DNA from 4 places in the Bacillus sp. MT94 genome. Region 2 is predicted to be linked to each of the others. Evidence: riboswitches for the same ligand, from Rfam matches in the RefSeq annotation. Region 2 holds a riboswitch; each other region holds the start of a gene.
The links. A riboswitch is a leader RNA that binds a small molecule or an ion and turns the genes downstream of it on or off. The one in region 2 is predicted to bind S-adenosylmethionine.
Positions count from the first base shown of each region.

Region 1: another riboswitch for S-adenosylmethionine. It lies ahead of mtnK (S-methyl-5-thioribose kinase); the one in region 2 lies ahead of AC1Q51_RS19885 (M20 family metallopeptidase).
Region 3: another riboswitch for S-adenosylmethionine. It lies ahead of metK (methionine adenosyltransferase); the one in region 2 lies ahead of AC1Q51_RS19885 (M20 family metallopeptidase).
Region 4: another riboswitch for S-adenosylmethionine. It lies ahead of mtnW (2,3-diketo-5-methylthiopentyl-1-phosphate enolase); the one in region 2 lies ahead of AC1Q51_RS19885 (M20 family metallopeptidase).

Region 1 covers NZ_JBXAEZ010000002.1:347,661-353,854, forward strand. Annotated here, with positions in the region: gene AC1Q51_RS07400 (DUF1129 domain-containing protein) at 1-596, opposite strand, end outside; gene AC1Q51_RS07405 (DUF1129 domain-containing protein) at 610-1,377, opposite strand; gene AC1Q51_RS07410 (PadR family transcriptional regulator) at 1,377-1,709, opposite strand; gene AC1Q51_RS07415 (3-hydroxybutyrate dehydrogenase) at 1,906-2,682, shown strand; gene AC1Q51_RS07420 (YvrJ family protein) at 2,713-2,874, opposite strand; gene mtnA (S-methyl-5-thioribose-1-phosphate isomerase) at 2,942-4,003, opposite strand; gene mtnK (S-methyl-5-thioribose kinase) at 4,000-5,181, opposite strand; SAM riboswitch class I at 5,272-5,413, opposite strand; gene AC1Q51_RS07435 (carbon-nitrogen family hydrolase) at 5,485-6,194, opposite strand, start outside.
Region 2 covers NZ_JBXAEZ010000005.1:341,948-350,368, forward strand. Annotated here, with positions in the region: gene AC1Q51_RS19865 (alpha/beta fold hydrolase) at 1-200, opposite strand, end outside; gene AC1Q51_RS19870 (TetR/AcrR family transcriptional regulator) at 259-825, opposite strand; gene AC1Q51_RS19875 (SDR family oxidoreductase) at 1,200-1,964, opposite strand; gene AC1Q51_RS19880 (Lrp/AsnC family transcriptional regulator) at 2,133-2,573, shown strand; gene AC1Q51_RS19885 (M20 family metallopeptidase) at 2,740-3,945, opposite strand; SAM riboswitch class I at 4,034-4,135, opposite strand; gene AC1Q51_RS19890 (AAA domain-containing protein) at 4,212-6,521, opposite strand; gene AC1Q51_RS19895 (VOC family protein) at 6,633-7,025, shown strand; partial or broken gene AC1Q51_RS19900 (hypothetical protein) at 7,275-7,462, opposite strand; gene AC1Q51_RS19905 (hypothetical protein) at 7,562-7,693, shown strand.
Region 3 covers NZ_JBXAEZ010000002.1:1,020,183-1,028,603, forward strand. Annotated here, with positions in the region: gene AC1Q51_RS11055 (glycosyltransferase family 4 protein) at 1-1,102, shown strand, start outside; gene AC1Q51_RS11060 (molybdenum cofactor guanylyltransferase) at 1,381-1,983, opposite strand; gene AC1Q51_RS11065 (MogA/MoaB family molybdenum cofactor biosynthesis protein) at 1,980-2,489, opposite strand; gene AC1Q51_RS11070 (hypothetical protein) at 2,726-2,905, shown strand; gene metK (methionine adenosyltransferase) at 3,102-4,301, opposite strand; SAM riboswitch class I at 4,471-4,592, opposite strand; gene pckA (phosphoenolpyruvate carboxykinase (ATP)) at 4,821-6,407, shown strand; gene AC1Q51_RS11085 (ATP synthase subunit I) at 6,767-7,150, opposite strand; gene AC1Q51_RS11090 (hypothetical protein) at 7,430-7,651, shown strand; gene AC1Q51_RS11095 (DMT family transporter) at 7,680-8,421, opposite strand, start outside.
Region 4 covers NZ_JBXAEZ010000002.1:354,381-362,801, forward strand. Annotated here, with positions in the region: gene AC1Q51_RS07440 (pyridoxal phosphate-dependent aminotransferase) at 1-821, shown strand, start outside; SAM riboswitch class I at 886-991, shown strand; gene mtnW (2,3-diketo-5-methylthiopentyl-1-phosphate enolase) at 1,056-2,300, shown strand; gene mtnX (2-hydroxy-3-keto-5-methylthiopentenyl-1-phosphate phosphatase) at 2,297-2,956, shown strand; gene AC1Q51_RS07455 (methylthioribulose 1-phosphate dehydratase) at 2,953-3,591, shown strand; gene AC1Q51_RS07460 (1,2-dihydroxy-3-keto-5-methylthiopentene dioxygenase) at 3,569-4,081, shown strand; gene AC1Q51_RS07465 (hypothetical protein) at 4,381-4,656, shown strand; gene AC1Q51_RS07470 (DUF3909 family protein) at 4,692-5,024, opposite strand; gene AC1Q51_RS07475 (NAD(P)-dependent oxidoreductase) at 5,030-5,908, opposite strand; gene AC1Q51_RS07480 (serine hydrolase) at 5,913-7,049, opposite strand; gene AC1Q51_RS07485 (GGDEF domain-containing protein) at 7,140-8,421, opposite strand, start outside.

The DNA.
Region 1 (6,194 bases), on a different contig from region 2:
GTAAACCAACCACCAAATTTAATATTTACAATAGCTGCAAATAGAACTACTATTCCAACAAGAATGAAGCTTTCTGTCGCAGTAAATTTAATAAATGTTGTACCATAAAAATTATTTAATAATGCAATACTGAAAATTGATAAAAACCATATCGCACCACTTATATACATAATTAAAAATTCAGTTCTTTTACGCTTAAATGAGGCTGTTCTCATGCCCCATATTAATACACTAATTCCTACAAAAATCATAATTGGATATCCGATTAATTCAATTAAAGAATAAGACAAACGATGGTCGACTTCACTAAAAAATACACTCTTCATCATCGTGAATGCTAATAAATTTATAATGAAATAAAGCAATAATTTATAATTCCCTTTTTTATCAACTTCCATCTCTTTGGCAAGTTGATTTGCATACTCTTTTGGAGCATGACCGAATATATCATTTACACTCTTCCCTCTCTTTTCTCCTTCTATTAAATGAACTTCCGCATCTTCTATAAAGAAAAGAATATCAGCTTCTCTAATGCCCTTTGTTCGTAAATACCCTTGAGTATCATCTAAAAACTTTTGCCCTTCATTCGATAGCACTTTTATCACCCCCTTATTTAACCATTTCTCTTCTATTCGTCTTCATCATAATTTCAAAGAAAATTAAAATAAACAAACTTCCGTATAAACATATAATTTGAAATAACATTGGCATGAGATCTTCAGATGTAAATGTTTTAAACAGTAACATAATAGAAAGTGGAATGATTAAATATAAGTTTTTAAACCATCCTTCAAAATATATATTTATCGCTACTGTGATGATAAAAATCCCACCAGCTACTATATAACTTTGGACTTCGGTGAATGTGAGCATTTTTGTAGGATATATCACATCTAATATCGTAACAGCTCCTAATAAAAACAATGGAGCAATCATAACTAAAGACCACATGGAAAACCATGTTTTTGTAAAGCTTGTGACGAAGGTCATTTTGCGAAGTAGAAAATTAGGACCCATAACAACTAAAATCAATGAAAAACTGTAACCAATACACTGAATAAGTGAAATCTGTAACATTCCATTACTCACTATTAAGATAGAAGCAATAATCCAAAAAGATACGATATTCATTACTGTAAAACCAATTTGCTTCCACGTTTCCTGTCTATCTCTTTCCATCACTTTTACAAGTTCATTTGCATATTCTTTCGGTGAGCTTCCGAAAATATCTTCTACACTCTTCCCCTCACTCTCACCTTCTATTAAATGAAGTTCTGCGTCTTCTAAAAAGTTTTCAATATCATTTTCTTTCACACTCTTTGCCGTCAAAAATAATCTCATATCTAACAAAAACTTTCGTGCTTCACTTGATAACATTATTTTCTCCTTCCCTTCCCTTCAAGTAGACGTTCTACACTACTTTGCATCGCTTCCCAGCGATCCATAAATTCATCAAGTGCTTCCTCGCCTTTTTCTGTTAATGTGTAATATTTTCTCTTTGGACCAGATGGAGATTCCTTCATTACGCTTGTTATTAATCCTTCTTTTTGCATTCGTATTAATAACGGATAAATACTTCCCTCACTCGCCATTGTAAAACCATACTTTGCTAGCTTCTCACTCATTTCATAACCGTATATTTCGCCTTCAGAAATAATAGCAAGTAAGCATCCTTCTAAGATCCCTTTCAGCATTTGACTTGTCGACATAATTCAAATCCTCCTACTATCTTGTTTTACAAGATAGATAAGCGTAAGTATCTTGCTTTACAAAATAGTATAGCAAAGACTATTTTGCAAAACAAGATAGCTAACGATATTTTTTCCAAATGTTTGCAGGATTTTCATTATAACCTCTCTAAATAGAGCACTATGAAAACTTTATTATGAAGGGATGTTTTTCATCATGGTTACAAATCGAGTTGTCTTTTTAACAGGTGCTGCGAGTGGTATTGGATATGAAATGGGAAGTGCTTTTGCAAAAGAAGGTGCAAAAGTTGTGATTACTGATCGTCTTGAAGAACGTGCGAAAGAAGCTGCTGAGCAATTACAAAGTGAAGGTTTTCAAGCTATCGGTTTAAAATGTGACGTTACATCTGAAGAGGAAATTACAGCATCAATTTCTCAAACAGTTAGTCATTTCGGTTCATTAGATATATTAATTAACAACGCAGGAATGCAACACGTTTCACCCATTGAAGACTTTCCAACGGAAAAGTTTGAGCTACTAATTCAAATTATGCAAATTGCTCCGTTTATCGCAATTAAGCATGCCTTTCCGATTATGAAACAACAAAAATATGGTCGTATTATTAATGTCGCTTCTATTAACGGCCTTGTCGGGTTTGCTGGAAAAGCTGCCTACAATAGTGCAAAACATGGCGTAATTGGATTAACAAAAGTTGCCGCTTTAGAAGGTGCTACGCATGGTATTACTGTTAATGCCCTTTGCCCTGGTTATGTCGATACCCCTCTTGTACGTAATCAACTACAAGACTTAGCTACTACACGAAATGTACCACTTGAAAATGTTTTAGAAGATGTTATTTATCCACTCGTCCCACAAAAGCGCTTATTACAAGTACAAGAAATCGCTGATTATGCTATGTTTTTAGCGAGTGAAAAAGCTAAAGGTATTACTGGTCAAGCTGTCGTTATCGATGGTGGCTATACTGCTCAATAAAAAATAAAGTTTGCTCAAGAAGAGCAAACTTTATTTTTTATTGCGAGGATCTTCGTACTTTAGTAATTGCCGCGGGAGCTTCTCAATTGCAACAATTACCCCCTCTAATTTACTTTCAATACGGTGGAGTAAATATAATGTTACAACAATTGGAAACCCTACATTACCTATCATCTTGATCCACTCTTCCATCCTCTTCTCCTCCTTTCATTATATAAGTAAGAGAAAACAATGCATTTAGGCATAAAAAAACAAGCTATTATGTATTAGCCTGTTTTTCAAATAATGATGCAATTTCTCGTTTATAATCCCCGCTTATAATACCTTTCTCAGTAATAATTCCTGTAATTAATTCGTTCGGTGTTACGTCAAATGCAGGGTTATAAACATTCGTTCCAATTGGTGCTACTTGTTTTCCAAAGATTTTCGTAACTTCTGTTTCATCTCTTTCTTCAATAATTATTTCGGCTCCAGTTTCTTTCGTAACATCAAATGTTGACAGTGGCGCAGCAACATAAAATGGGATATCAAAGTGCTTTGCTAAAATAGCTAAATTCATTGTCCCTATTTTATTTGCCGTATCTCCATTTGCGACAATTCGATCCGCCCCTACAATAATTGCATTTATTTCTTTCGTTTGAATAGCATGAGCTGCAGTATTATCTGTAATAAGGGTCACATCAATATTTGCTTGCTTCAATTCCCAGGTCGTTAAGCGACCACCTTGTAAAACTGGTCTCGTTTCACACGCATATGCATGTAAACGCACACCTTTCTCTTTTCCAATATAAAAGGGAGCTAATGCAGTTCCATATCTGGCAGTTGCGATACTTCCAGCGTTACAGATTGTTAAAATATTATCGCCATCTTTAAAACATGTTAACGCATATTCCCCAATATTTCGGCACACCTCTTCATCTTCCTGCTGAATGCGAAGCGCTTCTTCTTCTAATGTTTTTTGTGCTTCTTTTATTGTAGTAATCTCTCGAATAGATTCTCTCATACGATCAATTGCCCAAAATAAATTTACTGCTGTCGGGCGTGACGTTCCTAAATAATTACAATCTCTATTAAACTTCTTTTGAAATTCTTCAATATGTACAATGTTATATTTTTTTGATGCAAGCGCTAAGCCAAATGCAGCTACAATTCCAATTGCAGGCGCTCCTCGTACTTCTAACATTACGATGCTTTTCCAAACCTCTTCAATAGTCGTCAATGTTTTGTATTCTGTGCTATGCGGCAATTTCGTTTGATTTAATACCGCAATTGCATCACCTTTCCAGCTTACAGATCTCGGAACAGTAACAATTGTACTCACGCTTTTACGCCCCCTGAAACTGTCTGTTGAAATAATGTTCGAAACAGTTGAATATCAGCACTTTTAGATTCATATTTTATTAGTTCTTTACCTAAGGATAGCGCTTGTTTCTTAGCTTGAATTCTTGTTTCTTTATTTTCTATTTCATCTAAATCTGCTACATGAGCTAAACCAATTGTTCTACGAATCAGTTCACATCCGGCAAATCCAACTGCATCAGTAAAGATATTTTGCAAAATAATTGGTAACCATTGTTTTTCTTTCGTATATGCTTCTACACCTTCTCCAATCCATAACTTTGTAAAAGTTTCTACAAAATAACTCCACGTCTTTTCTATATGGAAAAATAGTACACTTCTTTTCTCTTCTTCTCTAGATAAAGCATTTAATAATAGATTTGCAATAAATTGACCTATGTCAAATCCAAATGGGCCATATGTCGCAAATTCTGGATCAATCACTTTCGTTTCAGAAGGTGACGAAAAAATACTACCAGTATGTAAATCACCATGAATAAGAGTTTCTTTTCTTGTTAAGAACTTATATTTATATTGTGCTACTTTTAGTTTTAAAGTTTTATCACTCCAAAGTTCATCAACCACGAGCTGTAAATCTGGCTCATAATCATTTGTATCATAATGTCCAAACGGATCTGTAAACACTAAATCCTCTGTAATTTTACAAAGGTCCGGATTTACAAAGGTACCTTCTAGTACCCTCTTCTCTTCTGACTGTAAACCAAAATCTGAAGTGTAAAATAAAACATGTGCTAGAAAACGGCCGATATGCTGGGATAAAAGCGGATATTCTTCTCCGTCTATTAATCCTTTTCTTGTAATTGTTAGTCTTGATAAGTCTTCTATTACCGTTATCGCTAACTCTTCATCATGACTGTACACTACTGGAACATAATCCGGTACATACTGCGCAAAAATTTGTAATGCCTTGCTTTCAATCGTTGCTCTTTTTATAGACAATGGCCAGCTTTCACCAACTACTTTCGCATAAGGCAGTGCTTGTTTTATTATAATCGATTTCTCTCCATCATCTAATTTGAACACGTAATTTAAGTTTCCGTCTCCAATTTCATGACAAACGACATTTGCCTTCGCTTCAAAGTAGCCATGATCTTTCGCATATTGTACAGCTGTTATTTCTGTTAATGAATAATATCCCATCGTCTTCTCCCCCTTTTTAAATTCAGAGGTTTTTCTAACATAGAAAAACCTCTTTCCACTAAGAAAGAGGTTTGAAGTTTATCTTCTCCCCTCTTATCTGCCAGAAAGTTTTACTTTCTGCTGGAATTAGCACCGTGCCTTTTGGCGTAATAAACGCCCCATTTCACAATGGTATTACGGTCGGTTGCTGGGCTTCATCGGGCCAAATCCCTCCACCTGCTCTTGATAAGAGTTGTATAATTTTTTGAATTTTTAACTTTATGTTGAAGACTATACCAAGAATAAAAATCACTTGTCAACATTTTATTTGTATAATTCTGGACGGCGATCCGCAAAAACTGGAATTCCTTTACGTACTTCTTTAATTTTCTCGAATTCAAGCTCTCCAAATAAAATTGATTCCTCTTCATTCGCCTCTACTACAACTTCACCCCAAGGGTCCACAATTAAAGAATGACCCGCAAATACATTATTTGGATCCTTTCCTGCTCTATTACATGCAACAACATAACACTGATTTTCAACTGCTCTTGCTTGCAATAGCAAACGCCAATGTGCTAAACGAACTAATGGCCATTCAGCTACAACAAATAATACTTTTGCCCCTTTAGCAGTATGGACACGCATCCACTCTGGAAAACGAATATCATAACAAATTGTTCCAGCGCATTCAACATCATCCAGCTTAAATTCGCCCGTACCATTACCGGCTATTAAATATTTATGTTCATCCATAAGCTGAAATAAATGTACTTTACTATATTCGTTGACTAGCTGTCCTTCATTATTTACAACATACATCGTATTTGTAACGCCTTGCTCTGTTTGCTTTGCTATAGAACCACCAACAATATGTACATCATATTGCTTCGCCCATTCTATTAACTTTTCTTTCGTTTCCACTCCATCCCTATCTGCAATTTCAGAAAGTCTCGTTAAATCATATCCTGTTGTCCATAGTTCTGGTAAGACGATAACATCTGGCCTTTCCTTCATAGCTTCGCTTATTTTAT
Region 2 (8,421 bases):
AGACCTAAATCTATTTTCGTCAAATCACCTTCAATAAAGTGCATAACTTCCTTTTTTAAGTTTCCTCTTTCTTGAAAAAGGCGTATTGCTTTACTTTTCGACCTTACTAAAAGAAGAATTTTAACATCCTCTTTGGCTAATTCTTTCACTAATTGCTGTCCAATAAAGCCTGTTCCACCAGTTAAAAATACTGTTCTCATATAAAATTCCCCTTTTAGTACTAATCAGTACTAATTTGATTTAAAAAAAATGCTTCTTTTATCGAAGCAATTTTAAAAAATGATCTGCTGTTTTCGTGATTACAGTTACATCCTTCAATGTTTCTGAAATAAATAACGCTCCTTCAAGATTTGTAATAAAAAGTGATGCAACCTCATCAATATGAATCGTATTTCTAAATTCTCCATTCTCTACCCCTTGTTTAAGTAATAGAGAAACTTTCTTTTGTAATCCTGTAAAAAAAAGACCTATTTTTTCTTTTATTTGCGTGGCCTGTTTAGGACTTTGAATATAAAGAGTAATAAATGGACAGCTCCCCTTATACTCTCTCGACTGAACTCCTTGTGATAATTGCTTTAAAAACAGTTGGATACGATCTTCAACTAAAAATTGGTTCTGAGAAAGTACGTCATCAATTGCAGATTGATACATTTCAATCCAATAATCAACGACCCCTTCTAATAATACTTCCTTATTAGAAAAGTGATAATACACATTAGACTTTGAAACTTTGCTTACACGTACTAATTCATCCATACTTGTATAAGCAAACCCTTTTTCTAAAAATAATGTTGCAGCTACTTCAATCACACGTTTTTGATTCATTAATTTTACCTTTGTCATAACTAGAACTATATAGTACTAATTTAAACATTGCAAGTATTTATGTTAATTTTTAAATTAGTTTGATTAAAAAAGTTCCACTAACATTGATTTTACTGCAAAAAAATCTTATTTTGAATAAAGTTGAACTGAACCCCGAAATTGTTAATTCACTATCGTCTAATAGAGGTCACCATACATACCCATCAACTTAAGAAAAAGAAATGCCCCCTTATTCAAGTTGCCTAGCCAAAAAATCACGTTTTAATAGACTTCTTTAGCATGCCTATCTTTCTATAAATTACCAGATATGAAACAAGGATCGTTTCATATCTAGTAATTTACTTGATTAGCTTGATGGGTATGGAGTAGTGCCCCTATAAACAAAACCCTCCAGAAACATCTAAAATCTGCCCTGTTATCCAGCGGCTATCAGCAGAAGCAAGGAATGCTACTGCATCTGCAATATCTTCAACTTGCCCTATTCGTTCGAACACAGATGAATTCGTAGCAAAATTTCGTATTTCCGGATCATCTAGCAATTTCGCATTTATATCTGTCTTCGTATATCCAGGCATAATTGTATTCACTGTTATACCTCTTTCTCCAAGATGTTTAGCTAGAGGAAGTGTCATCGTATTTAGTGCACCTTTACTTAAACCGTATGCAATGGACCCTGTAAAACCAAGTCTTACTTCCGCTGATGAAATGTTAATAACGCGCCCTTCTACTCGTAGTAACGGTAATGTTTGCTGAATTAAAAAGAATGGCGCCTTAATATTTACGGCCATAATTTCATCAAAAATTTCTTCTGTCGTATTTTCAATCGTCCCTTGTGTACCTATCCCTGCATTGTTTACTAAAATATCAATCTCTGATGTACCAACTCTTATTTGTAATTCATTCTTCAATTGTTCTACTAACTGTTTGACACCATCCATTGAATTGAGTTCTGCTTCAATTAAAAACGCTTTTCCTCCATTAGATTCAATCTCACTAATTGTTTCATCTGCAGCTGCCTTATTTCGGCCGTAGTGAATCGCAACTAATGCACCGTCGTTTGCCAATCTCATCGCAATCGCACGACCAATTCCTCGACTCGCCCCTGTTACTAACGCTACTTTCCCATCAAGATTCTTCATATATTTCCAACCTTCCTAAATTCCCTTTTGATAAATCCTATACTTATATTTTCATGCAAAAACCAAACATTTTAAATACAGATTTATAGGTAATTTAGTTCGTTCACTTATGATATTATAGTTATAATTTGTGATTCACTTTAGAAAATAAAATAAGGAGGCTACACAATGCAAAACACAGTAAAACTGGATGAAATCGATCATAAGATTATGAACTTGTTGTATGAAAATGCGAGAATTTCTGTTTCAGAAATAGGACGGATTATATCCATGACGCAACCTGCTGTAAAGGAGCGTATGAATAAACTTGAAGATCAAGGAGTTATAGCGGCTTACCGAACGAAATTTGAGCCTTCCAAAATTAATAAAAGCATTCAAGCATTCATCATGTTTAAAACGAGCCAATGCTCTGATTTCATCCAATATTGTAATGCCGCTCCTGAAGTAACTGATTTATATCGAATTAGCGGGGAATTTAATTATATGATGAAGGTCATGAGCGATTCGATGGATTCCCTCGCTGCGTTTTTAGACTCGTTAATGCAATTCGGATTATCATCTCCTTTAATTGTTTTAAAGAGTGAGTTCGAGGAGAAATTATCATTCTAATAAAGGGATACGTATTATCCTCACTAACAGTAAAATTTTCTCTTTCTTGAGAAAAACCAACAAAATCAATGACTAGCAAACAAAAAAGAACATTGATTTTTCAATGTTCTTTTTATATCTCTACTTATTAATTAGATTGCTCTTCGAAAAGAGCGCCTTAATCCCCTTACCCCTGATTCCTCTGTGCCTCCCTAAACTCCTCCTTCATCTTCTCTAACAACCCTTCTTCTGTAATTAATCGATACGCTGTATTCGCTAATGCTTTTGCCGATGTAATTAATGCTTTATCTCCTAGTTCTGAACGTGCTGCTTCTCTAAATTCATTCGTATGCGCAATTAAGTCATCTGGACCAATTTTAATGTACGGATGAATTGTCGGCACAACTTGGCTGACGTTTCCTGCATCGGTTGAACCAATCCCTACTCTTTCTTTACGATTTACATCTTCACCTAATAGTTCTAGTTCTTCCGCTACGATATCGTTATATGTTTTTGTTACGAGTAATTCATCGATTTCATTTTGGAATTGATGGATTTTTACTTTTGCACCTGTTGCTAACGCTGCTCCCTCAGCAATGTTTCTTACTTTTTCTGTTACTTCCGCGCATCTCTTTCGCGTTGCTGCACGGATGAAGAACCTAGCCGCGGCATAGTCAGGAATAATGTTAGGTGCTTTTCCGCCTTCTGTAATGACGCCATGAATTCTCACGTCTGACGGAAGTTGTTGGCGAAGTGCGTTTATACCGTTATAGAGCTGAATAACCGCATCTAATGCATTAATCCCTTCTTCTGGTGAAGCTGCAGCGTGAGCTGTTTTTCCGTAAAAATGAAAATCAAGTGGATCGACTGCTAGTGAAGGACTCGTTGTCGCTGTTTTTCCGCTCGGATGAATCATAAGCGCCGCATCAATGTCTTTAAATAAACCTGCCTTTACATAACTTGATTTCGCGCTACCATTTGGCCCACCTTCTTCTGCTGGTGTACCAAACACGACAACTTCCCCGCCAATTTCTTCAAGTGTTTCTGATAATGCAATTGCTGCTGCAACGCTAATTGTGCCAATTAAATTGTGACCACACGCATGGCCTAATCCTGGTAAAGCGTCGTACTCCGCTAAAAATGCAATTGCCGGTCCTTGTTTTCCAGAACTTTTTCGCGCAATAAACCCCGTTTCATGTCCAGCTATATTGTGCTGCAACTGAAATCCTGCACTGCCTAGCAATAAACTTAACGTCCTAGATGCGTAAAACTCTTGGTTACCAATCTCTGGATTCGCATGAATATCATGACTTGTTTCTATGTACTTTTCCTTATTTCTTTCGATACTCTCTTCAATTGTTTTTCTTTGTGACGTTACTCCTGTCGCTCCCATTGTTCTTCCTCCTTTTATTTTCACGTAAAAAAGCCTCTTTCTAAAAGATAGAAAGAGGCTTCTGTATATACAGTCAAAATGAGCTTCTTTCTTATCTTTCAAGTTACCTTGCTGGAATTGGCACAGTATTCATAACGAATCCGCTGCCGAGGTATCATAGGGCCAGTCCCTCCACCTCTCGTGATAAGAATTTTCATAAAATTATATTAAATTATTTTTTATTCTAAGTTCATTCCAAGTAAAAGTCAAGGAATTCCTATCCGAATTTACCGAATATCTAAAAATCCTTTTAATACACCAATTGTCTCAGGTGCTTGCAGTCTTGCACATACGTACGGAAATTCCGTACTACCTTCAAATATCATTTGAGATGTAAGCGGTGCGCCTGCCCAGAAGATTTCATCATCAATTACTAAGAATGGGAATGCTTTATTTTGTCTTTGTAACTTTACATTTTTCAGCGGAACTGATCCATCACTATAAACTGTTATTTGTGCATTTGTACGCATTAACGCTTGCCATACTCGTTTATCTACTTGTTTCGTACTTGGCAGTGAAATAATAATTTTTCGTTTTGCGGCTAAAATATCTTTTAATAGCCCTTTCGGCTCTTCAAGATTCATTTCCATAAACCAGCGTAAACGTTTCGAAATTTTCCGTTCCCACAATTGTCTTGATGTCGTGCGATCATACACATCTCCGTGACGTTCTATATGAGCTGTTAATTGTGATAACGCTTGTTTTCTAGAAAGATTTTTACGCATATAATGGCAATCTGATAATTGAATGAACTTCCCTCTCGCCCTTGTCACTGCTACATTGACGAGGCGATGATTTTTATGGTCAAAGAATAACACGCCAGGTCGTTCTTGCGGATAACTGTCAACCGTATCAAAGATCATCATATCTCTTTCAGAACCTTGAAACTTATGAACTGTCGCCGCTAAAACTGGTATGTTTTGATATTTCGTTCTCTGCAACATTTCTCTAATATACGTCGATAAAAAGCGTGACTGCGCCCTGTAAGGTGTCACAACACCAATCGACTGAACACCGTCTAACAATCCGATTAACATCATTTGCATCGCTACTAAACCAGACATAATGTTAAAACGGGAACCAGAAGCAGCATCTTTTAACGAAAAAGCTCCCATTTGGCTCGTATCAAATAAAACACTCGCTTCATTTGCGAACGGCTGCAATTGCGCAAGTTCTTTACGCTCTGAAACAGACGGATGATCGTATACTCTATTTTTATAAATAAACGAATTCGTAAACTTCGATATATCCGCATGCATACGTCTTTGTTCCTGCAATATAAATAGGTTTGGGTGTGCTTCTGATTTATTAACAGACTCAACAATCCCAGCATGGTAAAACATATCTTCCCCAAGCCATTTGCGAACGAGTTCATGGTTCGCCATCGCAATTGGAGGTAACTGTAAAAAGTCACCGCAAACGACGATACGTTTCCCAAGTGAAGCAGCTAATGCGATTTGCGGAACGAACGCCATACTCACTTCATCTACGACAACTAAATCGAATGTACGCTCATAAATAAGTGAATCAATGGCACATTTCGATAAAGTTGCACCAATTACTTTCGCATTTTCAATATATTCTTTTTCTACTTCTTTAATTTTCGCCTTTTGCTTTCGAAGCTCACTTTCAATCTCTTGTATACGCTTCTTATCAGCAGATGTTGCTTTATACGATAAGATTTTTTCACGAAGATCTTGGCGTGTCTCTTCTAAGTAGAGTCTTTCCTCACCCCATGATCCGTTCGTCGTTTCAACTAATTTCGATGCAAGTAACGTTCCATGATTTCGTATATGTTCATGCTGACTATAACCGTAACGAACAATTTCGCCAGGCGTCCATTTCTTTTTCTTTTCAATTTGCTTCGTTACTTCACTCATTAATACGTCTACTGCCGCGTTACTATGAGCTAACACAAGTACCGATTTTCCTTTTTGATAATGAGCCGAAATAATACGTGATAAATTGTAAGACTTCCCTGTTCCAGGTGGTCCCCATACGTACGTTGTCGGATTGTAAAATGCGCGATATGCCAGTTCATTTTTCGGATTTTTCATCTTCTCAATATGTTTCGGACTGCTCGTCCCATCAACGAGACGCTTTATACGATTACGTTTTAGCTTATCTTTACGTGCTTCTTTCAATCGCTCTTGCAGTTGCTCTAAAAGTTGCCACGGTTCACTGTATAAAACCGCTTCTCTTATTTCACCTTGTATATAATCATTTAATTTCAGTTCTATTTCTAATCCATGTACAGATAATACTTCTCCTGTCGCTTCCTCACCATCGAACTCAATTCGAATTGGTGAACCTTCAGGTAAGCTTACTTCCGAAATAAGCTGAAATACATACACTGTATTCTCATAATCTGTATATAAAAAACGACCGTTCATGATAGAAATTTTACTACCACCTATCGTTTTCCAATGTTTAATTTCATATGCTAATGCATAATGCCACTCTTTCATCGTTTCTGATAATGAAGGAGTTTGAGTAGGTGTATTCATCGTATAATCTCCTTCCTTCTCCCCAAACATACTTTCTCACTATACCATACAACACGCTAAAATTTGTAAGGTTTTTATCTTGCTTATTTTCTTAATTTTCAATAATATATTGTATATAATTTTCAGAAAGAAGGAATCTACATGCCAGTTAGAAGAATTGAACACGTAGGACTTATGGTTGCAAACTTAGAAGCATCTATCTCATTTTATGAAGAAGTAGTCGGCTTACAGCTCCTTCAACGTATGGGGCACCCGAATCCAGACTTAAAACTCGCTTTTTTAGGTGTGGAAGAATCGAAAGAAACGCTACTCGAATTAATTGAAGGCTACAATTCTTCCTTGCCAGCAGAAGGAAAAGTACATCACATTTGCTTTAAGGTAGATTCATTAGAAGATGAAATCGAGAGACTAAAGAAACACGCAGTAACCTTTTTACTAGGAGAAGAAATCGAAACATTACCAGATGGAACACGTTACATATTCTTCGCTGGTCCTGATGGGGAGTGGATTGAGTTTTTTGAAACGGAGAGATAATCTGAAGAGACTTTTTACTTCAATAAAGTATAATAAAAGCCGTAGGAGTTTAATGCCTACAACTTTGTAAAAGGATCTTGATTCACTATAAAATATCCTCTATAGGTTTATTCTTAAAATTTACTTTTAACTTGATATTGATGTGACGTAACCTTAAATATGTAGAAATTTAAAAAGCCCCCTAATATTGTTAAAGGGGCTTTACTCATACGAATGATAATTTTTATAAATAATTGCTAAATAGTGAATTTACATAAATGCTTTTAGAAGCTCTTGAACTAATGGGATTGCTCCACCTATAAATTTTAAAACTGCCATTGCGATTTCCATATTATTTCCTCCTCTTTTGTTAGTACTGGGATGTGATTAAACTTTATACACTTATTATAGTAAACGCTTACATTTGTAACAATACATTTCTGTATGCAATATTGCATATTTATACGTTTTGACAATATTTGACCTCTATTAGCCATTCTTTAATGGTACCATAACGAAGTGAGAGTCTTTAAGGGTTCGCCTTAATAGGAGGAAATATGGAAAAAGTTCAAGATATTTACAGTAATATAAAATTTAAGAGTTGGTTTAAACAAGTATTAGCTGTAGGAGGAATATTAGGATTCTGCTACTTGGTGTTATATGGTTTCTGTTTTTTAGTTGATATGTAAATATTATACAGCTACACTAGTGGAGTCTTGCCTACAGAGGTAAGACTCTTTTATTGTACTTGAGATGAACAAACTACATACAATAGTTTTCAGGTTCTTCAGATTTCTCTATATGTTTCCTTGTTCCTCTATGTTCTAGACCCACTATTTCCTATCATTGAAAATAAATAAACTTCCGTTTATATTGAAAATACAATTTTATTGATGAAAAATGTCTTTTTACTAGATACATATTAAAAAGAAAAGTATAAGTTTTATTCCATTTCGGTACAATCTTTTTATCTTTGAAAAGGACTTAAATCTTATTAATAGATTTGAGTCTTTTTGTATACGTCCATTTCTATATAACCATATAAATATAATATATTAAAAATAATTTAAATGCAAGAATACTTGTAGAGGAAGCGCCAGCACTTCGGAAAAATCAAGCTAAGCCAAAAAATACAATAAGCTGTCCATATGGGCAGCTTATTTACATAATTTTCTTTATGGGAAGTACACTTAAGGCCATTTTTAACTTAATAGGAGTCTAATATCTCAAGTTTCTTAGCTAATACCCAGCTATTTAGGCCTAAAGATGCATAAATATTGTAATAAAAATAATTCCCGTTTATCAATGTTTCCTATAATTCTTTAATATCTTCATAGAACATAGGCCAACCTTGCATTAAGATATTATATATATATTCCTTACTACAAATATGGACGGTATTATCCTTGTTGCAGTT
Region 3 (8,421 bases), on a different contig from region 2:
TAACGGGGTTGCGAAAACGTTAGAACGATTAACAAGTTACTTTCAGAAAGAACAGATCGCCTATTCTGTTTTCGCCCCTCAGCATACAGCTGAAGATAATTTCGTAGCTAATGTGAACAAGATGAGAAGTATCCCGTTAACAATATTATATCCAGAATGTCGCTTTTCTTTTCCTACTCCGCGTATTAAACGGGAACTTCATTCCTTTAAACCTGACATTATTCACATTGCCACACCTTTCAACATGGGACTTTGTGGACTGTATTACGCCAAAAAGTTAAACATCCCAGTTGTCGGTTCTTATCATACTGATTTCGATGCGTATTTACGCTATTACAAAATTGAATTTCTCTCCAATATGCTTTGGAACTATTTAAAATGGTTTCATAGTCATATGCAAAAAAATTTTGTTCCCTCCTCTGAAACATTACATCAATTAAAAAATAAAGGCTTTCAGGCCCTCTCCATTTGGGGACGTGGTGTAGATTGCACCCTCTTTCATCCAGCTTACAATACAGACCTATTCCGAAAAAAATATAATATTACAGCGAAGTACGTTCTTTCCTATGTAGGACGAATTGCTCCTGAAAAAGATATTGATACGTTGCAAAACCTTATCGTTAAAACATCGCATACTCGAAACGACATTCATTGGCTCATCGCAGGAGACGGACCTCTAGCAACAAATTTGCGTGAAGCTGTTCCACAAACAAATGTCACTTTTACTGGCTATTTACAAAGTGCAGATTTAGCTGAAGCATATGCTTGTTCTAACATAATGGTATTTCCATCAGCTACTGAAACATTCGGAAATGTCGTACTTGAATCACTCGCATGTGGCACACCTGTCATTGGTGCAAATAGTGGCGGGGTTAAAAATATTATTACAGATGGAAAAACGGGAATTCTTTGTCCCCCTAAAAATGAGGATGCATTTCTATCATCCATTTATTCTTTATTGCAAAATGCAGAAAAACTTGAGCAGATGGGAATAGCAGCTTCATCTTTTGCAAAATCAAAAAGCTGGGATGAGATCTTTCGCGGCTTACTTAACCAGTATGAAGAAGTCCTTCAGCATACCGCATCAGAGTTACTTGCTTGAACAGAAAAACTCCCTTCAAAAAACGAAGGGAGTTTATTACACACTTGTAAATTTTAGTTGAATGAATGATACATAAGGTGAAATATCATTTATTTCCATATTCATTATAGCAAAAATAAACATAACTAAACAGACTTGTAATAAAAACCCATAAAAATTAATATATGGTTATACAGTGTTTTTGCTGTATAATGATTTTAAGAATTCCCCTTAAAATCAACTTACTCACATACCTTTATACAGCAATTGTTCCCCAATTCTGTATATCAAAAAACCTTTCATTCATTTGAAAGGTCTTTTTGAGCCTGCACATATTCTTCTTTTGTATTTACATTTATAAACCAATCTGTATTCGCTTGTACATCTTCTCCAGCAACATACTTCACATTACATTGTGATAAAAGCTGCCCCATACTTCTTTTTTCTTCCTGAAGTAAAGCATAAATCTTTTCTTTCACACGGTTATGATACGCTGCAAGTAGCGGCTGTTTTCTTCCATTAACAATAGGTACAACTGCATCATATTCATTGCTCGTTTGCTCCAGTAAAATGGTAAACCATTCATGCGAAATATTTGGCGCATCGCAAGGCATAATAGCATACCAATCTGCTTCTATGTATTCCATTCCTGATACAATACCGGCCAGCGGTCCATTCCCTTTATAGTGCGGGATATCTTCTATAACAGGAACTTGTACGAATTGCTCTACTCGCTCTTTTATATCAGAATGACTAATGACTACAACTTCTTGGAGCGCACTTGTCATCTCTTTCAAAATATGCTCAATAAAAGTACTACCTTGCCAGCTCGCTAACGCTTTCGGCTCACCAAATCTACTCGACATACCGCCCGCTAATACAATTCCAGCCCACCTACTCATTGGCGATGTAGCTCAAATGTAATATGGCCTAATTCCGGTAAAATTAATTTATTCATCGCAAGGCGAACCGCCCCGCTCGATCCTGGCATCGAGAAAACTACTTTGCGCCCAATTGTACCCCCAATCGCTCTACTTAACATTGCGCTGCTCCCGATATCTTCTAAATAACTAATCATGCGGAACAACTCACCAAACCCGACAATCTCTTTATCTAATAGAGCTGACACTGCTTCAATTGTTACATCACGCTTCGTAATACCAGTACCGCCATTTGTTAATACAACATCTACATCTTCCTTATGATAACCAGCTAACACTGCTTGCTGAATACTTTCTTTATCATCTTTTACAATTTCATAAGAGGTTACTGTATGGCCCGCTTCTTTTAACAATTCATGTAATAGTTGTCCGCTCTTATCCGTTTCTTCCGTACGTGTATCGGAAATCGTAACAATCTTGCAACGCACTTCTTTTGGAGCTTGTTTTTTATGTTCAGTTACACTCATTTTTTATCTTTCCTTTCTTAAAGACTTTTCTTCATTTTATCATACATATCTTTACACAATTATGTATGAAGCCAATCATGCGCCATGATACAATATAAGTATAATAACCCACAAAAAGGAAAGTGCACTTTCTTATACTCCTAGACTACACATCTTTAGTTACTCTTTATATTTTCTACATAATAGAATTCAATTTTAAAACTTGTACTAAAAAATAAATTGGAGGTCTACATAGTATGGAACTTTATAAAAAATTAACAACAACATTCATCCTCTTATTCATCGCTTCCATCACTGTCGGCTTTTCCTTAAAAGGTGCAATTCCATACGCTACATTAGTAAGCATTATATTCGCGACACTATTTTTACTAAGTAGTGCCTTTTGCGCAGGTAAAGTACGTCAAATGAAAGGTTGATCACGTATGTTCCAGAAGAAACCCATCCTTTGTAAATCATGTAAAAAGGAAATACAAACGTATGAAAAGGCATGACTAATACGAAAAAGTATATTGAGCTAGAAGGCGAAGTATATTGCAAATCATGCATTCAAATTATAAGTAAAACGAAATAAAAAAAGCTTTGCGCTCACCGCGCAAAGCTTTTTTTCATATATTATAGACCAGCTTGCTCTTTTAAAGCTGCAGCTTTGTCTGTACGTTCCCATGAAAGATCTACATCAGTACGTCCGAAGTGGCCGTAAGCTGCTGTTTGTTTGTAAATTGGGCGACGTAAGTCTAGCATTTTAATAATACCAGCTGGGCGAAGATCGAAGTTGTTACGAACTAGTTCTACTAGTACGTCTTCAGATACTTTACCTGTGCCGAATGTATCAACTGAAATTGATACTGGTTGTGCTACACCGATTGCGTATGCAAGTTGTACTTCTGCTTTGTCAGCAAGACCAGCTGCTACGATGTTTTTCGCAACATAACGAGCTGCATATGCTGCAGAACGGTCAACTTTTGTTGCATCTTTACCAGAGAATGCACCGCCGCCATGGCGAGCGTATCCACCGTAAGTATCAACGATGATTTTACGTCCTGTTAAACCAGCATCACCTTGTGGTCCACCAATTACGAAGCGGCCAGTTGGATTAATGAAGAATTTCGTTTCTCCATCCATTAATTCTGCTGGTACTACAGCTTTAATTACGTGCTCTTTTAAGTCGCGATCGATTTCTTCCCATGTAACATCTGGGTGATGTTGTGTAGAAATTACGATAGTATCAACACGTACTGGTTTACCATTTTCATCATACTCAACTGTAACTTGCGTTTTTCCATCTGGACGTAAGTATGATAATGTATCATCTTTACGTACTTCAGTTAAACGGCGAGCTAATTTGTGAGCAAGCGAGATTGGAAGTGGCATTAACTCTTGTGTTTCATTACATGCGAAACCAAACATTAAACCTTGGTCTCCTGCACCAATTGCCTCAATCTCAGCGTCAGTCATTTGACCTTCGCGTGCTTCTAGCGCTTGGTCAACACCCATAGCGATGTCAGCAGACTGCTCATCGATAGATGTTAAAACAGCACAAGTTTCTGCATCGAATCCGTATTTTGCGCGTGTGTAACCAATGCCTTGAATTGTTTCACGAACGATTTTTGGAATATCTACGTAAGTAGAAGTCGTAATTTCCCCCGCTACCAATACTAAACCAGTTGTTACAGTTGTTTCACAAGCTACACGTGCATTTGCGTCTTTTGATAAGATCGCATCTAAAATTGAATCAGAAATTTGGTCACAAATTTTATCTGGATGTCCTTCAGTTACAGACTCAGATGTGAACAGATGACGTTTTTTTGTCATGTGGTAAACCTCCCTACAGTAATTGTATATATTGTACGGAACTCATCCTTAATTTGCCACAAACTGCGACATACATTTATTCTCCCACACAAGCATACAGAAAAACCTTTCCTACTTTACATAGAGGAAAGGTTTAATTTGCTACTTGCATACTGCTTTTTGCCCTTCGCTCTTATCGTTCGAGACCTGTAGCCTCGCACAGGTTTTAGCACCTATTCACCTGCATTTATCAATACAAGTGAGGTTGCTGGGCTTCATCGGGCCTGTCCCTCCGCCAGCTCGGGATAAGAGAGTATCCGTCCCAACCTATACTAAAGAAATGATATTCATTTGTCAATTAATATTCACATTTTCCTGAAAGTTTTTCTCAATACGCCTGAAATGAAATATTAATAGGGAAATAATGCATTCACACAAACAAAAAGAAATAAATAGTATACATTATTTATATAATTGTGTTATACTCTTGTTGGGGATTACGAGAAATATTTCATTAAATGAAAAGGATGGTATATAAATATGAGTACTGTGAATGTCCAAATTGGTTTACACGAATTATTGAACGGAAGCAATGCACAGATTCAACTAAGTGTTCCGCAATTAGTGGAAAAAGTATTAATGCGAAATGAAGGGAAATTAACTTCGACTGGTGCCGTTTCTGCTTCAACTGGAAAATATACAGGACGTTCTCCTAAAGATAAATTTATTGTGAAAGAAGCATCGGTTGCTGACAAAATTGCTTGGGGAGCTGTGAACCAACCGATTTCTGAAGAACATTTTAATAAATTATATACTAAAGTTTTAGAATACTTAAAAGAAAAAGAAGAGTTATTCGTCTTCAAAGGATTTGCAGGCGCTGACCGCAATTACCGCCTACCAATTCAAGTTATTAACGAATATGCATGGCACAATTTATTTGTACATCAATTATTCATTCGTCCAACTGAAGAAGAATTAACAACTCATGAATCAGAGTTCACAATTGTTTCTGCACCGAATTTCAAAGCTGATCCAGCTGTTGACGGTACAAACTCTGAAGCATTCATTATGGTTTCATTCGAAAAACGTATCGTACTAATTGGTGGTACAGAATACGCTGGAGAAATGAAAAAATCAATCTTCTCTATTATGAACTTCTTATTACCTGAACAAGATATCCTTTCTATGCATTGCTCTGCAAACGTAGGTGAAGAAGGCGACGTAGCACTATTCTTCGGTTTATCTGGAACAGGTAAAACAACATTATCTGCTGATCCAAACCGTAAATTAATCGGTGATGATGAGCACGGTTGGTCTGATAACGGTGTATTCAATATTGAAGGCGGTTGCTATGCAAAATGTGTAAACCTTTCTCACGAGAAAGAACCACAAATTTTCGATGCAATCAAATTTGGATCTGTTTTAGAAAACGTTATCATTAATGACCAAACGCGTATCGCCGACTACAACGATACTACTTTAACAGAAAATACTCGTGCTGCATACCCTATGCATGCGATCGACAATATCGTACTGCCAAGTGTTGCTGGACACCCAAATACAATTATTTTCTTAACTGCTGATGCATCTGGCGTATTGCCTCCAATCAGTAAGTTATCAAAAGAGCAAGCTATGTATCATTTCTTAAGTGGTTACACTAGTAAACTAGCAGGAACAGAGCGCGGCGTTACATCTCCGCAAGCTACATTCTCAACTTGCTTCGGTTCACCATTCTTACCACTTGATGCATCTCGCTACGCTGAAATGCTTGGTGAAAAAATCGAGAAACACGATGCGAAAGTATTCCTAGTAAACACTGGCTGGACTGGCGGCGAATACGGCGTTGGTAAACGTATGAACTTAGGTTATACTCGTGCAATGATTCAAGCAGCATTAAGCGGCGAACTTGCAAAAACTGAAACAGCTAAACATGACATCTTCGGTCTTGAAGTTCCACTTCACGTACCAGGTGTACCTGACGAAGTGTTAATGCCTGAACAAACTTGGGCTGATAAAGCTGCTTACAAAGCAAAAGCAATCGAGCTTGCAAATGAATTCAAAGAGAACTTCAAAAAGTTCGAAAGCGTTTCTGAAGATATCATTAACTTAGGCGGTCCAATCGCTTAAATTAAAACTTTCTGTTGGAATAACCCTTTACTCATATGAATAAGTGTCGTGTAACCGTAAAGTTTCGCGTACTCACCGACAAAACCCAATGCGGCTTAACGGTTACACACACTTACATAAAAAAGAAGCTTACGTGAAAACGTAAGCTTCTTTCTATATCTTATATAAAGTGAAATGCTAATCTCTTCATCTGTGACCTAGATTATAAAATTACAGCTTCGAATATATACATTATATCCCTACTCGCTACATCTCTCGGGTTTCACATCGTATGGGGTTAAAAAAGGCCCTGACCGCTTCTATTCGTGGCTGGATCATCTATTCCATCTAAAAAGAAGTCTTTTATCTTTTTATCTCTTTTAGCTCTTTGTTAGTTCTTTCTCATCTTTCATGCTATAGTATCCTAAATTCACAACGATTAAGAAATAACCACCCATAATCCCTACTGCAAATGCCCACATAACCATGTGGTGCTCAATTTCGTACATAATAATAGCACCCAAAATGGCAGCTGCAAAACGGTTAAACATACCTAGTGTCGGTGCTTTCGTCTTCTTTACAATACTATCTCCAAGCTTCTCAATTCTTCTCCCTAGAAGCCAAACGCAATACATACTTACAATAAGCCCAATTCCAGCGCCTAAAAAGTGTGCTGAAAACGGTGTTAACATCCAACCTAGTAACAAAATACCTAGTATATAATACGATTGGATTTTAAATGATCTTAGTGACATACTAATCATGCTGTACCTCTCTTCATTCGTTCTTATCTATCCAACAAAAAATTTCTTTCAAATTCATATTCCTTACATCCATTTCACTCAAATTAAAAACAACATAAACAGTATGTTTATGTTGTTTAAATGTTTTTAGAAAATAATATTATACAAGATTTCAAACATTATATTCTCATATTTTGTGACGGTTTTTCAAACTTTTTTCGTCCATTTATGAAAAAAATGATATCAATCTATGAACATACGGATATGATGTAATAAGCACACAAATAAAGGGGGCGTCTAATGATTTATTTTTTAATGGCTCTCATTCACCTCATTATCCCTGCACTTATCGGACTTTCATTGTATTGGTACACGAAAAACCATAGCATTTTTTACGCTGTCCTCGGTGTTCTTCTTCCAGGTATTATTCTTATTACACTCTTCCGTATTCCATTTTTAAACTTAATTCCACTTATTACTGCTATCTTATTTCTCATCTTCTTACCAAAAATAAAAAAATAGGAAAGCAGATCATAGGTGATCTGTTTTCCTATTTTGATATAGGTTCCCCTGCAATAGAATGAACTTTTACTTTCTCCGATTTCACAAACCATAGACCGACAAAAATGATAATTCCACCGATGATTTGTTGAAACGATACATATTCATTTGCCCAGACAGCTGCAAATAAAACAGCTACAAGCGGCGTTATATACATATATACCATCGTATGTGACGCCCCAATTTTTTGAACACCAACATACCACATTACTAGACCAAATACTGTGACAAAGAAAATAGAATATAGTAAAGCAAATAGTGTCATTCCGTGAGTAATGTGAAATGGCCTGACAAACACATGCGGACCACTTAACAATAATAGCGGAATCGCACCCACTAATGCAGACCATGCTGTAACACGTAATGCTGAATATTTTTTAATTAATGGTCCTGCTAAAACAGGATAAAGCCCCCAGCATATTGATGTAATAAGTCCAATTCCATTGCCATAAAAAGAACTAGTAAGTGAATGTCCTGCTACTAAAACTAATGCTGCACCAACAAAAGCAATCATAGAACCGATTAACTTTCGAGAAGAAAAATTTTCTTGTTTCAGAAAAATCGCAAATACAGTTGTAAAAATAGGTGAAATAGAAATGAGTAAAGAGGCATTTGTAGCGGATGTATATTTGACAGTTTCCATAAATAACGTTTGATACAGTACAATACCTACAACGCTAACGATGATTAGTCTAGGTATATCCTTTCGCTCCATATCAACCGACTTTTCA
Region 4 (8,421 bases), on a different contig from region 2:
ATACAATTCTCGTTCCGGATCCAGGCTATCCAGATTATTTATCTGGGGTTGCCTTAGCAAAGGCACACTTTGAAACCATGCCGCTTATTGCAGAAAATCATTTTTTACCGGATTATAAAAAAATTGACGACTCTATCGCTGAACGGGCAAAGTTAATGTTTTTAAACTATCCAAATAACCCTACAGGTGCTACTGCATCAAAAGATTTTTTTGATACAACCATTCATTTTGCTAATAAACATAATATATTAGTTGTTCACGATTTCGCTTACGGTGCTATCGGATTTGATGGTCAAAAACCTGTTAGTTTCTTGCAAGCAGATGGTTCGAAAGATATAGGAATTGAAATTTACACGTTATCAAAAACTTTCAATATGGCTGGCTGGCGTATTGCTTTTGCAGTTGGAAATGAAAGTGTCATCGAAACCATTAACCTATTGCAAGATCATATGTATGTTAGTATTTTTGGTGCAATTCAAGATGCTGCTCGCGAAGCACTATTAAGTTCACAGTCTTGTGTAGTAAATCTTGTAAATAGTTACGAATCTCGGAGAAACGCTCTTATTTCAGCTTGTCACTCAATTGGTTGGAATGTAGACATTCCAACCGGATCATTCTTTGCATGGCTTCCTGTACCAGAAGGTTATACATCCGAGCAATTTTCTGATATTTTACTAGAAAAAGCACACGTTGCAGTTGCTCCTGGTGTTGGATTTGGTGAACATGGCGAAGGGTATGTCCGTGTTGGTCTCTTGCATACAGAAGATAGATTACGAGAAGCCATTAATCGAATTGATAAATTAAATTTTTTCAAAAAGTAATTGACAACATGAAAAATATCTGACAAAATTCAGTTATCTTAAAAATTTAAACATTTCTAAATACTTCTTATCAAGAGCAGGTGGAGGGACGAGCCCGACGAAACCCGGCAACCGATCTACAATCGTAGACACGGTGCTAATTCTCGCAGCATTATGCTGACAGATAAGGAGCTGGTTGTAAAAAAACCTCTCCTTAGCTGAGAGGTTTTTTTATTTAACTAGGAGGTTATAACAATGAGCGGAATTATAGCGACGTATTTAATCCATGATGATTCACATAACTTAGAAAAAAAGGCTGAGCAAATTGCACTTGGTTTAACAATTGGCTCTTGGACTCATTTGCCACAATTACTGCAAGAACAATTAAAGCAACATAAAGGCAACGTCATTCATATTGAGGAATTAGCTGAACATGAACATACGAATTCGTATTTACGTAAAAAAGTAAAACGCGGAATTATTAAAATCGAATATCCGTTATTAAACTTCAGTCCAGATTTACCAGCAATTTTAACGACTACATTTGGAAAGCTATCCCTTGATGGCGAAGTAAAATTAATTGACTTAACTTTTTCAGAAGAATTGAAAGAACATTTTCCTGGTCCAAAATTCGGGATAGATGGGATTCGAAACCTTTTACAAGTGCATGATCGTCCCCTTTTAATGAGTATTTTTAAAGGAATGATTGGACGAAATATTGGGTATTTAAAAACGCAATTACGTGATCAAGCAAGTGGTGGTGTAGATATAGTAAAAGATGATGAAATATTATTTGAAAATGCATTAACACCACTTACGAAACGCATTGTATCTGGAAAAGAAGTTTTACAATCCGTATATGAAACATACGGACATAAAACGTTATATGCCGTAAATTTAACAGGACGAACTTTTGATTTAAAAGAAAATGCGAAACGTGCAGTGCAAGCTGGAGCTGATATTCTATTATTTAACGTATTTGCTTACGGACTAGATGTACTGCAATCACTTGCAGAAGATGATGAAATCCCAGTTCCTATTATGGCACACCCTGCTGTAAGTGGTGCTTATTCAGCATCTAAGTTATATGGAATTTCATCTCCATTATTACTCGGAAAGCTACTACGCTATGCTGGGGCTGACTTTTCATTATTCCCATCTCCATACGGAAGTGTTGCGCTAGAAAAAGAGGAAGCTCTTGCTATCTCAAAATATTTAACTGAAGACGATGCATTTTTCAAGAAGAGCTTTTCTGTTCCATCTGCTGGTATTCACCCTGGTTTCGTTCCCTTTATTGTACGAGATTTCGGTAAAGATGTTGTTATTAATGCTGGCGGCGGGATACATGGACATCCAAATGGAGCGCAAGGCGGTGGTAAAGCTTTCCGTACTGCAATTGATGCTACTTTGCAAAATAAACCACTCCATGAAGTAGATGACATAAATTTGCATAGTGCACTACAAATATGGGGAAATCCCTCTCATGAGGTGAAATTATGAGTATTCAAGTATTTTGTGATTTCGATGGCACGATTACAAATAATGATAACATTATGTCCATTATGGAAAAATTCGCACCACCAGAAGCTGAAGAAGTAAAGAATAGAATTTTATCACAAGAGCTATCTATTCAAGAAGGTGTTTCTCAATTATTTCGATTAATACCTACTCATCTGCACGATGAAATTATTCAATTTTTAATAGAAACTGCTGAAATTCGTAATGGTTTTCATGAATTTATACAATTTGTAAATGAAAATAACATTTCTTTTTACGTTATATCAGGTGGAATGGATTTCTTCGTCTATCCACTCTTACAAGGACTCATTCCAAAAGAGCAAATTTACTGTAATGAAACAGATTTTTCAAATGAATACATTACGGTGAATTGGCCTCATCCTTGTGATCATCATTGTCAAAATCATTGCGGATTATGTAAATCATCACTCATCCGTAAATTGAGTGATACGAATGACTTCCATATTGTGATTGGAGATTCAATTACTGATTTACAAGCTGCGAAACAAGCAGATAAAGTATTTGCTCGTGACTTCCTTATTACAAAGTGTGAAGAGAATTATATTGCTTATACACCGTTTGAAACATTCCATGATATTCAAAATGAATTAAAACATTTGTTGGAGGTGAAATCATGAAACAACTTTTTCGTCAATGGTATGACTTAAGCGAGATAAAAAAAGAATTAACAACTCGAAATTGGTTCCCAGCAACAAGTGGTAATATTTCTATAAAAGTTAGTCATGAGCCACTTACTTTTCTCATTACAGCAAGCGGTAAAGATAAAACAAAAACCACTCCAGATGATTTTCTATTAGTAGATCATGTAGGAGTTCCCGTTTTAGAGACTGAATTACGCCCTTCAGCAGAAACAATATTGCATACACATATTTATAACAATACGAATGCCGGGTGCGTACTTCATGTTCATACAACTGATAATAATGTCATCACAAATTTATATAGTGATGCAGTTACCCTTCAAAATCAAGAAATTATTAAAGCTCTCGATATTTGGGAAGAAGGGGCAACAATTCACATTCCTATTATCGAAAACCATGCCCATATCCCAACGCTTGGAGAAAACTTCCGAAAGCATATACAAGGTGATTCGGGAGCGGTATTAATCCGTAACCACGGTATTACCGTATGGGGCCGAGATAGCTTTGATGCAAAGAAGAGATTAGAAGCTTATGAGTTTTTATTCCAATTTCATATAAAACTATTATCAATTCAAGGAGGCGTTTCTAATGGCGCAAATTCGTATTCATGAAGTAAATACTCGTATTGAAAATGAAGTGGAAGTATCTAAATTTCTACAAGAGGAATGCGTTTTATATGAGAAATGGAATATTTCTAAACTTCCTACTCATTTAAATGAAAATTATTCTTTAACAGATGAAAACAAAGCTGAAATATTAGCTGTTTTTTCAAAAGAAATCGCTGATGTTTCAGCACGTCGAGGTTATAAAGCACATGATGTAATTTCACTTTCAAATAGCACACCTAACCTTGACGAATTATTAATTAATTTCCAAAAAGAACATCATCATACAGACGACGAAGTCCGCTTTATCGTCAGTGGTCATGGCATTTTCGCTATTGAAGGCAAAGATGGGAAATTCTTTGATGTTGAACTTGAGCCAGGCGATCTAATATCTGTTCCAGAAAATGCAAGACATTATTTTACCTTGCAAGATGATCGTCAAGTTGTAGCTATTCGTATTTTTGTGACAACTGAAGGCTGGGTTCCAATCTATTAAGGTAGTTAGTTGAATAAAAGGACTTGGATCCCCTTTTCCAAACTTTTATTCACTCTACATATATACATCCTCCTATGGAACAGGCTTATTTCACTTTTGAAATAAGCCTGATTTTTTATTTACTCAAAAGTACCATTTCATCACAAATTTAACGCCTTGATTTTTCAAGTGTATTTTTTGAACATTTATTGAACATTTATTGAACATTTATTGAAATTTTTCTGAAAATTCTGTTTTGCATGTGATATACTACAATTAACTAAGAAGGAAAATAATATCGCAAACAGAGGGGGATAATCATGAGCTTACTTATCGCACTTATACTTGGAGTTACATGTGGGGCATTTCCTGTTATTTTAGGAGCTATTATGGAAGAGTTAGAAATTGGTGTTTTAGGATTTGTCGCATCTTGTGTAAGCGCTTTATTATTTGGTTTATTCGGCGCTATTCCTGTTTCAATTCTGTGTGCTTTTTATATAATACGCCATGCTCGTACAAAACAATTTGGTCCTAATCACATCGCACAAATTATCCCATTCCCAGTTGAACGATGTCGCCGAGCTTCTAACTTATAATGACTAAATAAATAAAAGTCCTCAAATGAGGACTTTTATTTATTTTCTTCTAGAAATTGAAACAATTCTTGTAGATGTAGGGCATCTTCACCATAGCTAACAGATACATGAAATATACCGTCAATCTCAGCTTGCATATAAAGATCCACTCCATCACGATCATATTTCAATGCCAAATAAAACTCCATTTCTTCTAACATCTTTTTAGAGGTTCGAATTACATAATGCCCCTTCTCATCTCTTCCATATTCAAAGTCTGGTTCAAAATCATATTTTTGTTTAAAAGCTTCTTTTTGTTTTTCATTAATTTGCATACAAGTAGCTCGCTGTACAGTATCAATCATCTCATCAAACTTTTGAAGGTCCACCTCGTTTACCCCCTTATATATTTTTTATATAATACTTGTGTTCCACTATTTTCTTCGCCATCCTTAATTAACTCTTCATACAATTCTTTCGCCAAACTTAAGCCTGGGACTGGTAATTGTAATTTTTCTGCTTCCTCTAAAGCAATCTTCATATCTTTCATAAAATGCTTTACATAAAATCCTGGCTCAAAGTCTCCTTTTAACATTCGAGGAGCTAAATTACTTAATGACCAACTACCTGCTGCCCCTGTTGAAATACTCTCTAACACTTTATCTGGATTCAATCCAGCCTTCTTCGCGTAAGCAACAGCCTCACATACTCCAATCATATTGGAAGCAATCGCAATTTGATTGCACATTTTTGTATGTTGTCCACTCCCAGCTGGTCCTTGTAATTGAATGTTTGTTCCTAACTTTTCAAGTAAAGGTAAGCATCTATCATATATTTCTTTCTCTCCACCTACCATAATTGCGAGTTTTGCTTCTTTCGCACCAACATCTCCTCCTGAGACAGGTGCATCTAATGTATATATATTTTTGCTTTTTGCAACTTCATTAATACGTTTTGCTAAAGTAGGTGTAGATGTCGTAAAGTCAATTGCTATCGTACCTTCTTTTGCATGTTCTATAATTCCTTCTATACCAAAATACACTTCTTCTACATCATGTGGATATCCAACCATTGTCATTACAATATCAACTTGCTTCACTAACTCTTTTGGCGTATCACACCATTGTGCACCATCTTGCACTAAAGAATCTGTTTTTGCTTTCGTTCTATTATATACATATACTTTATGACCATCTTGCATTAAGTGATAAACCATACTTTTTCCCATTACGCCAATACCAATGAAACCTATTGATAAAGTTTTATGTTCCATTTTCTCATCCCCTTTGTTCTAATAAATCATTTACCATCTTTCGGAACTCTTTATTAAAGTCATCATCCATACTATTTTTTACATTTGAAAATAACATAACAAAAATTCCTTTTTCTTTATTAAAATTATTGAAAGTGTTCCAACCAGATAATACACCATGATTATGAAAATAATCTGGATATATATAAAAACTAAATGCATATTTCCGTTCTGCTGAAGGCGAAAACATTGCTTGTATACTTTGTTCAGAAAGAAGTTTTCCATTTATAATTGCTTCGTCTAACTTCTTCATATCTCCAACTGTCGTATACATCTCACCACAACCATATAGCCAATCCATGCCTAACTTCTGCGCTGGTACAAGCTCTTGATTTTTTTTCACATAACCCTTTGTAAAATTTTTATCTCCAGGTACCATATTTCCCATACCGGATTCATGCATATCTGCTTTTACAAATATGTTTTCTTTTATGTAATCTCCTAAAGGTTTTTTCGAGATATGTTCTATTATATAAGCAAGAACCATATAATTATAATCTGTATATCTCCAACCTGTTCCTGCAGGAAATTCTAAATTTTGACGTCCAATCCAATTAACTAACTGTAAACGGGAAGCAGCATTCACATTTCCTTTCGCATGTTCAGGTAAACCAGAGGTATGGGTTAACAAATGATATAGTGTAATATTTTTATTCTCCGGAAATGAAGGAATATATTTATTTACATTATCTTGAATATTCAATTTACCTTGTTCTTGCAACTGTAAAATAGATGTGGCAACAACTGTTTTCGTAATAGAACCAATACGATATTTTGTTTGAGGCGTATTTTCTATTTTATTTTGAACATCAGCATACCCATATCCTTTATTCAATATAACACGCTCTTTATCTGTTACCAAAACTGTTCCATTAAATTGCTTTCCGACTAAATATTGATCTAATTTTTGAGATATGCTAGCATAATCAATTTGTTGCTCTTCTTTTTCTTCTATATTCCCTTGTACTTCTGATTCAATAGTAGGATTCACTTTAGTTGTTAATACAGTGTTTTCCTTTATATTGGGGCTAACAAGAAAATAGTATACTCCGCCGCCAACTATAGCAGACAGTGAAGCCATCACCATTACTTTTTTTATCATATTGATCCTCCATAATTCCTTCACTAAAAATTGTCCCCCTATTCTATTATCAAACAATAAAAAAAAATCGCAACAATTTGTTGCGAAAAATTACATTTTTTCTTTTCTATACACACATACTTGATTCTTCCCATTTTTTTTCGCTTCATATAATGCAATGTCCGCTCGTTGCATTAATTCTTCTCTTGTAGTTCCTTGTTCATATAACGCAACTCCAAAGCTAGCTGTTAGCTTCGAAATTCCAGTGAATTGCTTTGTTTCAATGAAGAATCGTAATGACTCCGCAACTTGAAATGCTTCCTTTTCTACTGTATTTGTCACTAATATAATGAATTCTTCTCCTCCCCATCTTGCAAATACATGTTGTTGCTCCACTTTAGATTTCATAAGCTCTGCAAGTTGTATTAATGCCAAATCACCAAAATCATGACCATATGTGTCATTAACCGTTTTAAAATTATCTATATCAAATAAAATGATAGCTATTTTCTCATCACTACGTATTACCTTTTCCCACTCTACCTCTAGTATTTGTTGAAACTTTAAACGATTATAAATCTCTGTCAATGAATCTACCATAGCAAGTCTTTCTTGCTCTTGATAGATTTCATCTAATTCTGTAATTTCCGTGCACTTTACAATAAATCTTGATAAATCTTCTGGCAATGGTGTCGCACGTAATAAAAAAGTGGATACTACCCCTTCATAATTTAGCATCTTAATTCTTCTACCACTTGATAAAGTATCGTCTAACCATGTGATATCATGCGTCGTCGAATAGTATCCACTTTCTCTAATAAAATGTTCAGCAAATACTAAATGTTGCTCACGATAGGCAAACAGATTTTCATATCCAAAAAAAGCTAAAAAATTTGTATTACAATCAACAATCTCATCATCTTCTACTATAAATAATAGATCATTTTGAAAATCAAACATCGTTTGAAGCAATTCCTGCTGCAAACCGACTTGCCTTACTAAAGAAAGTTGATACAAACTCTTATTCACTTCCTCTAACACTGCTTGCGGAGTTACAGGAGCTATTACAATATTACGTATTCCTAATGCAAGTACATCTGTGAATTCTTTTGTTATTTGTTGATCCCAAATGACAATGAATGTACTGTGCGGAGTATACATATTCTTTATATATTTTATTTGAGAATAATCTGTTACATACGTAATGATAATGTGTGGTTTCGTTCTTTGAAATAATAGTTCGCCCTCTTCAAAACTATTTGCTATAAACATACATTTTGGATGGATATTTTCTACCGTTTGTTGATGCTTACATCCATTTTCTATATAAAGGACATTTAACTGCAGATCTTGTAACACATTTTGGAAAACCGTATTCTCTAATAAAAAATGT